Regions from separate parts of the Methylobacterium sp. GC_Met_3 genome, predicted to be linked through region 2. Evidence: predicted binding sites of a transcription regulator. Region 2 holds the regulator's gene; the other holds the start of a gene.

Region 1 (4,412 bases), on a different contig from region 2:
TATGGCGGTCAGCCCTGGCAATTGCCGCCGCACCGGCCGGTCGAGACCATCCCCGAACTCCTGCGCAACCGGACGGCCGTCTCCTTCCTGGCGATCTGGCTCGTGACCAACCTGCTGTTCGGCCTCGTGAGCGTGCCGCTGGTGGGCGAGAGCGCTTCCATCGCGTGGGACGCGCATCTCGGCGGGTTCATCGTCGGCTTCCTGCTGTTCCCGTTCCTCGATCTGCGGGAGACGCCGCGGGCCTGACCACCTTGCCAATCGGGCGAAACGGCCACACACTCGCCGTATTGTGAAGGAGCCGGGGCCAACCCGGCCGACAGCGCAATCCCGGTGTCGCAGGTTGACGGCGCACCGGACGCGTTACACGGGAGAGAGCCATGACCGTCGCACGCATCCTTGCCGAGAAGGGCAGCTCGGTCGTGACCGTAGCCCCCGACAAGACCCTCGAGGAGGTCATTCAGATCCTCGCCGACCGGCGCATCGGCGCCCTGGTGGTCGCTCAGGACGACGGGTCGGTGGCCGGCATCATCTCCGAACGGGACATCATGCGGGCGTTGGCCGGCCACGGGGGCTCGGCCTTCGACGCGCCGGTCTCCGCGCACATGACCGGGAATGTCACCACCTGCGGGCGGAGCACGACGATCGAGGAGGTCATGACGCTGATGACCGAAGGCCGCTTCCGCCATGTGCCGGTCTGCGAGGACGGGCGCCTGATCGGGCTGGTCTCGATCGGCGACGTGGTGGCGCGCAAGATCGCCACCGTCGAGGCCGAGCATCAGGCGCTGCGGGATTACATTACCATGGCGTAGGCGGGCTGCGGCTCTCCCTCTCTAGCCCGCTACGAGCTGAGCTATCCAGGTCTGAGGTGTTAGTAGGCCCACCGGCCAGCCTGAAGAGGCACGGGTCCCCTCTCCCGTGCGGGAGAGGGACAGGGTGAGGGTCGAGAACTTTCAGACCGAGGCGCGCCCCGTCGGCACATCGATCACGTGCTCGATCCTGAGAGTTCTCATCCCTCACCCCAACCCTCTCCCGCTCGGGAGAGGGGGCCTGTTGCGCCCCTACATCAACGGTGTGCCCCGCACCTGCATCGCCCGCAGCCAGCGGGGCGAGGGAAGGGAGGATTGTCCATCCTCACGCCCGCATGGGGTCCAGCGTCACATGCCAGAGATCCGCGTCCGCCGCGTCCTTGAGCGTCACCGTCATCTGCTCGGTCTGGCCGTCGACCGCGACATGGCCGAAGAACTGGTAGCCGGAGGCCGGTGACAGGTTCACTTGGCCCTTCTCAGGCGCCTTCACGAAGCGCAGCTGCGGCCCGAAGGTGTTGTCGAGCGCGTTCGGCCCGAACGTGCCCGCGTGCAGCGGCCCGGAGACGAACTCCCAGAACGGCTCGAAATCCTGGAACTGGGCCTTGTTGGGGTCGTAGTAATGCGCGGCCGTGTAGTGCACGTCGGCCGTGAACCACACCGTATTGCGGATGCCCGCGCTCTTGATGAAGCGCAGCAGGTCGGCGATCTCCAATTCGCGCCCGAGCGCCGGCCCGTCGCCTTGCGCCACCGCCTCCGAGCCGAAGTTTTTATCGACGTCGTACGTCACCACGAGGCCGAGCGGCATGTCGGCGGCGATCACCTTCCAGGTGGCGCGGGATTCGAGCAGCGCCTGCTTCAGCCACGCGATCTGCTTCGGCCCCATGAAATAGGAATCCGGCCCGTAGGCCGTCTGCGTGTTCTCGCCGTTCGGCCCCCGGTAGGAGCGCATGTCGAGCATGAACACGTCGACCAGCGGGCCGTAGCCGATCTTGCGGTAGACCCGGCCGGGCTCGGACGGCTCGAACCGCATCGGCATGTATTCGTGGAACGCGCGTGCCGCGCGCAGCTGCAGGGCCAGCACGTTCGGATCGGTGTATTTCTTCTTCAGGTGCTCGGCCCGGGTCAGCGGCTCGCCCGGCCACCAGTTGTTGGTGACCTCGTGGTCGTCCCACTGCGCCAGGATCGGCACGGCGGCGTTCATCGCCAGCACGTTGCGGTCGGTGAGGTTGTACTTGTGCCGGCCGCGGATTTCTTCGAGGGTTTCGGCCGGCTTGGCGACGGCCTCGGTGACGCGGTTGCGCCAGAGGCTGCCATCGGGAAGCTTCACTTCGGCCTGGATCGGCCCGTCGGCGTAGATCGTGTCGCCGGAATGGATGAAGAAGTCCGGCCGGTTCTTCAGGATGGCGGAGTAGATCGTCATGCCGCCGCGAGACTCGTCGATGCCCCAGCCCTGGCCCGCCGTATCGCCCGACCAGCAGAACGAGACCGAGCGCCGATCCGCGGGCGCGGTGCGGAACCGGCCGACCTGGGCCGGCCCGACGATGGTCGGCGCGGCAATATCCTGGAGGCGGACGCGATAAAAAATGTCCTGGCCCGCCGGCAGGCCGGTCAGCGCCACCTTCACGGTGCCGTCGGTCTCGGGCAGCGCGTCGGCGAAGACGCCCTGGATGTTGGAAAAACTCTCGGTGGTCGCCCACTCGATGATCGCCCGGGCCGGCCGGTCGGAGCGGGCCCAGACCACCGCCGAGTCGGTGCCGACATCGCCCGATTGGAGCCCGTGGGTCAGGAGCGGCCGGTCGGCGGCCCGGCTCAGGCCGGGGCGGGCGAGGCCGGAGGCCAGCCCGACGAGGCCGGCGCCTCCGGTGAGCAGGATCTGACGGCGACTCGTAGACATTGGAACCCCTCCAAATGGTGGGGCGCCCATCGCAGGCCGGCGCGACAGAGGGATGACGACGGATGCGCTAGGGCCTTCTCAGTTTTTCCAGCCCATCTCCTCATCCTGAGGTGCGAGCGCAGCGAGCCTCGAAGGAGGGCTCCAGCCAGCCCCGCGATCCCTGGAGCCCTCCTTCGAGGCCCACTGACGCGGGCACCTCAGGATAAGGGGGGTTGGATTGGATCGTCCACGCGAGCCCTCAAGCCCGCGCCTCAGCCCCCGCTACCACAGCCCGGATCCGCGGCAGCGCCGCCCGCGCCGCTCGATAGCCGATCGCGATCCCCTCATCCGCCCGGTGGAAATCGAACAGCCCGAACGCCGCCACGTCCGGCCCGATCGCCACGTCCGGCGGGTCGCGCTCCAGCCGGGAGCGGGAGATCCGGTCCTGGGTGATGTTGAACGCGTCGAGCACCACCCGGGCGAGGCCCGGCACGGGGATCTCGGGCTCCGGGCGCGGAAACCCCCGCAGGCGGTCGCGCAGCGTGGTCAGGAAGCCGCGGCGGGGGACGTAGGCCGGCACTTCCCGCACAACCGGGCCGCCGGTATCGCCGTTGAGGTTCACGCAGATCACCAGATCGGCACCGAGCGCCCGGGCCAGGGCCACCGGCACCGGGTTGACCAGCGTGCCGTCCATCAGCACCCGGCCCGCATGGGTCACTGGCGGAAACAGGCCGGGGATCGCGTAGGAGGCGCGCACCGCATCCACCGCCAGCCCCTCGGTCAGGCACACCTCCGCGCCGGTACCGTACTCGGTGGCGACGCAGCCGAAGCGGATCGGCAGACGCTCGATCCGGCGCTCGCCGAGATCGGCGTGGAGCCGCTGGCGCAGGCGGTTGCCGGCGATCAGGCCGGAGCCCGGAAGCCGCGGATCGATCAGACCGACCACCCGGCGCCGGGTCAGGGCCCGCGCGAAGGCCTCCAGCCGATCGAGGCGCCCGGCGGCGTAGCAGGCCCCCACCACGGCGCCGATCGAGCAGCCCGCCACCACGGTCGGGTGGATGCCGGCCTCCTCCAGGGCGCGCAGCACGCCGATATGGGCCCAGCCCCGGGCCGAGCCGCCGCCCAAAGCCAGCCCGATCCGCGGCCCCGCCTTCGGCAGGGGCCGAATCGGCTCGACGGCGCCGGGCAGGAAATACGGAACGGCGGGACACTCTTGCCACCCGGTCGCGGCAAGGGTCGCGGTCATGATCCGGAAAATTCCAGGGTGACGCGGCCGTCCGGTTGCCGGACGACCCCCCGGTAGAAGCAATCCCGCCGGCCGGTATGGCAGCAGCCGCCGTCGCCGCCGACCTCCACGCGGATCAGCAGGGCGTCCTGGTCGCAATCGACCCGCATCTCGACGACGCGCTGGATCTGGCCGCTGGTGGCGCCCTTGTGCCAGAGTTCGGCCCGCGAGCGCGACCAGTACCACGCCTCGCCGGTCTCGATCGTGCGCGCGAGCGATTCGGCGTTCATATGGGCGAGCATCAGCACCCGGCCGTCCCCCGCATCGACCGCGATGCAGGTGATCAGCCCGTCCCGGTCGAAGCGGGGCGTGAAGGCTTGGCCTTCCTCGACCGCGGCGCGGGGGCCGGGGGGCTCGAAGGCGATGTCGCGCGCGGTCATGGCGTGAAGAAGCGCTCCCTGACTCGGCGCGTGCTGTAGACTACTTGGCGCCGCCGCGCACCAGGGTC
Region 2 (4,412 bases):
CGACACCAAGGCGCCCGTCCGGATCGCCGTGAAGGGGCTGAACTTCTACTATGGCCAGTTCCACGGCCTGAAGGACATCAACCTCAACTTCCATGATCGGCAGGTGACCGCCCTGATCGGCCCGTCGGGCTGCGGGAAGTCGACGCTGCTGCGCACCTTCAACCGGATCTACAGCCTCTATCCGGAGCAGCGCGCCGAGGGCGAGATCCTGCTGGACGGCGTCAACATCCTGGATTCGAAGGTCGATCTCAACGATCTCCGCGCCCGGGTCGGTATGGTGTTCCAGAAGCCGACGCCCTTCCCGATGTCGATCTACGACAACGTCGCCTTCGGCATCCGCCTCTACGAGAAGCTGCCGAAATCGGAGCTCGACGACCGGGTCGAGGCGTCGCTGCGCAAGGCGGCGCTCTGGGACGAGGTCAAGGACAAGCTCAAGCAGTCCGGCATGGGTCTGTCGGGGGGGCAGCAGCAGCGTCTGTGCATCGCCCGCACCGTAGCCCAGCGCCCGGAGGTGATCCTGTTCGACGAGCCGACCTCGGCGCTGGACCCGATCTCGACGGGCCGGATCGAGGAGCTGATCGAGCAGCTGCGCGACGAATTCACCATCGCGATCGTCACGCACAACATGCAGCAGGCGGCGCGCATCTCGCAGTTCACCGCCTTCATGTATCTCGGCGAGCTGATTGAATTCTCACAAACCGAAAAAATGTTCATGAACCCGACCGAGCGGCGCACGCAGGACTATATCACCGGCCGCTTCGGCTAAGCTGTTTCGAAGACCGGTTTCCGCGCCATCGCGACCCGGGCGCCGCGGCGGCCGGGCGGGATCGCGGCAACCGGGTGGGATCGCACGTCCTGGCCCCCATCGAAGGATCCACTCATGCCCGGCCATATCGTTACCTCCTACGACACCGATCTCGAAAACCTCCGTCGCTCGATCTCGGAGATGGGCGGCGTGGCGGAGAAGATGACCACTGAGGCGACCGACGCCCTAGTGCGCCGCGACGACGGGCTCGCCCAGGCGGTGATCCTCGCCGACAAGCGCCTGGACGCCCTCCAGAGGGACATCGAGGAGCGCTCCGTCCTGCTGATCGCCCGGCGGCAGCCCCTGGCGATCGACCTGCGCGAGACCATCTCGGCGATCCGCGTCTCCGGCGACCTGGAGCGGATCGGCGATCTCGCCAAGAACGTGGCCAAGCGCGTCGTGGCGATCTCCGATCAGGCGCCGGCGCAGAAGATCGTGCTTGGCGTGCGCCACATGAGCGACCTCGCGGAGGGCCAGCTGAAGGACGTGCTGGACGCCTATGCGAGCCGCGATATCGAGGCGGCCCACGACGTGTGGGAACGCGACGGCGAGATCGACGCGCTGTACAATTCCCTGTTCCGCGAGCTCCTGACCTACATGATGGAGGATCCGCGCAACATCTCGTTCTGCACGCACCTTTTGTTCTGCGCCAAGAACGTCGAGCGCATCGGCGATCACACGACCAATATCGCCGAGACGATCCACTACCTCGCCACGGGCGAGACGCTCGCCGGCGAGCGACCGAAGAACGATGCGTCGAACTACGTGACGGTGGATGGGGGGCTGGCGCCGTGAAGCGCTTCCCGGAGCGCAGGATCCTGGGGGCGTCCCTGGGGGCGTCGCCGCCGTGACGGTCGGTTTGGGTTGAGGCTGGGCGGAGCCTCCGGCACCATTGCCGCGTCCGCCGCGAGAACGGGTCATCGAAGGTGAGTATGCAAGTCCTGATCGTCGAGGACGAGGAGGCATTGACCACGCTGCTGCGCTACAACTTGGAAGCCGAGGGCTTCCTGGTGGATTCAGCGGCAAGGGGCGACGATGCGGAACTGCTCCTGGCCGAGCGCATGCCCGACCTGGTCCTGCTCGACTGGATGCTGCCCGGCCTGTCCGGAATCGAGCTTTGCCGCCGAATCCGGGCCCGGCGGGAGACCGAGCGGCTGCCGGTGATCATGCTGACCGCCCGGGGCGAAGAAGGTGACCGGATCCGCGGTCTCGGGACGGGCGCGGACGATTACATCGTCAAGCCGTTCTCGGTTCCGGAACTGCTCGCCCGCATCCGCGCGCTCCTGCGCCGGGCCAAACCGGCCCATGTTTCCGATCGTCTGGCCGCCGGCGACCTCGAACTGGACCGCACCGGCCATCGGGTGCGTCGGGCCGGCGAGGAGCTGCACCTCGGCCCCACGGAGTTCCGGCTGCTCGAATTCCTGATGCTGGCCCCGGGCCGGGTCTTCTCCCGCGAGCAGCTTCTCGACGGGGTCTGGGGTCACGACGTCTACATCGACGAGCGCACCGTCGACGTCCATGTCGGACGCCTGCGCAAGGCGCTGAATGGCCCACGCCAGACCGATCCGATCCGCACGGTGCGCGGTTCCGGCTACGCCTTCGACGAAACCTTCTCCCTCGAAGCCTGAGTCGCCAAGTCCCGGTTTCAAAAGGTCGAGACCTTTTGCGGGTGCAGGGCAGAGCCCTGATGTTGGACGAAGCCCGAGCGTCAGGGCTCCGCCCCGACACCCTGCCAAAGGGCAGCCGCCCTTTGGGAACCCCGATCAGCGGATGAGCGCAGCGCTCCGGTTAGCGGCCGGCACGGAGGCCAGAGCCTGGAGCACCGTGCCCTCGGTGAGGATCTGGGGCAGCACCTGGGGCTCACCGGCACCTTTGTAGAGCAGGTAGAGCGGAACACCACTCCGGCCGTGCTTCTCCAAAAGGCGCGTGATCTCAGGGTTCTGGTTGGTCCAGTCACCCTTCAGATAGGTGATGCCCCGCTCGGCCAACGCGGCCCGCACGGCCTTCGTGGACAGGGAGGTCGTCTCGTTGACCGCGCAGGTGATGCACCACGCGGCGGTCATGTTGACGAAGGCCGGCTTGTGCGCAGCCGCCAGAGCGTCGAGGCGGGCCTGCGTGAACGGCTCGATCCCGCCGGCGGCGGCCTGCGCAGTCGGCGTGGCACGGTCCTGTGGGAGGGTGGACACGAGGGCCACCACGGCGATCAGGGCGAGCGCCGCACTGACCTGCGCGATCCGGCGTGCCCCGGGGGCGGCGGCGCGCCCGCGCTCCCAGGCCCAAGCAGAGAAACCCACCAGCACGAGGCCGATCAGGGCCGCCAGAAGGCCGCGCGGATCGACCTGCTGCGCCAGGACCCAGACCAGCCAGGCCACGGTGGCGTAAACCGGGAAGGCGAGCACCTGCTTGAGCGTCTCCATCCAGGCACCCGGCCGCGGCAGCGCCCGGAGGGCCGGGGGCCAGAGAGTGAGAGCCAAGAACGGCAGAGCGAGGCCGAGCCCGAGGCTCGCGAACACAGCAAGCGCCACGGCTGCGCTCTGGGTCAGCGCGAAGCCGACTGCCGAGCCCATGAACGGCGCCGTGCAGGGCGTCGCCACCAGCGTGGCCAGCACGCCCGTGAAGAACGACCCACTCAGGCCAGACCGTCGGGCCAGGCGATCGCCGACACCCGCGAGCCGTCCTCCGACCTCGACCACGCCGGACAGGTTCAGGCCCATCGCGAAGAGCAAATAGGCGAGCCCGGCCACGACCAGGGGCGATTGCAGCTGGAACCCCCAGCCGATCGCCGCCCCTCCGCCCTTCAGGGCGATGAGCACTCCAGCCAGACCAAGGAAACTCGCCAACACGCCGGCCGTATAGGCGAAGCCGTGCAGGCGCAGGCGGGCCGGACCCTCGCCCGCATGCCGCACGAGGCTCAACACCTTGATCGACAGGACGGGGAAGACGCAGGGCATCAGGTTGAGGATGAGGCCGCCGAGAAAGGCGAAGGCGGCGGCCGCGGCAAACGTCAGCAGATCGAACTCGGGCGCGGCGGCCCCGGTCGGACTCGCCGCAACGGGGTCCGGCGGAGCGGTCGCGGTCGGAAGCACCGGCTCGTCGCCATACGCGAAGGCGAGGCGGCGGCTGCCGGATTCCGTCACCTCGTCCAGGGTCAGCACACCCGGAAGGGCCGTGGGCGCCGCTTCGGTCGGGCTGCTCCGCGCGACGGTGAGGTGCAGCCCGGTGCCGTCGACCGCCATCAGCTGCGCGGCCGCGTTGTCGATCGCGGTCTCGGCATACGGGAAGTAGGCGGCGTTCCGGATCGTGTCGGGCTTGAGCCCCGACGCCGCGAAATCGAGCTGCAGGGTGTCGCCCTGGCTCGACAGGCTCAGCGGCCAGAGCGCAGGGGTGGGGAGGGCGGCCCGGGCGCGGACGAACAGGACTGCGTTGTCCGGGTCGGGACGCGGCTCGCCCACCGGCAAGGTGAGGGCGAGATCCGCGGAGCCCGGCACGCACTCGGTCTCGCAGACGAGGTAGGTCAGTTTGGCCTGAATCTGCACCGGGTTGGCCGGATCGAGGCTCGGAGGCGGCGTCACGGGGACGAGGAGCGTGACCTCACCCTCGTAGCCGT

Evidence for each region. Region 2 encodes PhoB, which activates phosphate uptake and scavenging genes when phosphate is short. Its sites were predicted from a motif close to TGTCATNNANCTGTCAT; they were not measured.
Region 1: OXS27_RS24235 (alkaline phosphatase D family protein) is a predicted target of PhoB. The motif match lies at 2,742-2,758, and genes of this name have one in related genera.

The regions. Positions count from the first base shown of each region.
Region 1 is NZ_JALNUL010000031.1:43,779-48,190, reverse strand. It holds gene OXS27_RS24245 (rhomboid family intramembrane serine protease) at 1-246, shown strand, start outside; gene OXS27_RS24240 (CBS domain-containing protein) at 378-809, shown strand; gene OXS27_RS24235 (alkaline phosphatase D family protein) at 1,132-2,700, opposite strand; gene OXS27_RS24230 (patatin-like phospholipase family protein) at 2,939-3,925, opposite strand; gene hisI (phosphoribosyl-AMP cyclohydrolase) at 3,922-4,344, opposite strand; gene folE (GTP cyclohydrolase I FolE) at 4,385-4,412, opposite strand, start outside.
Region 2 is NZ_JALNUL010000005.1:204,669-209,080, reverse strand. It holds gene pstB (phosphate ABC transporter ATP-binding protein PstB) at 1-766, shown strand, start outside; gene phoU (phosphate signaling complex protein PhoU) at 881-1,600, shown strand; gene phoB (phosphate regulon transcriptional regulator PhoB) at 1,738-2,433, shown strand; gene OXS27_RS10060 (protein-disulfide reductase DsbD domain-containing protein) at 2,569-4,412, opposite strand, start outside.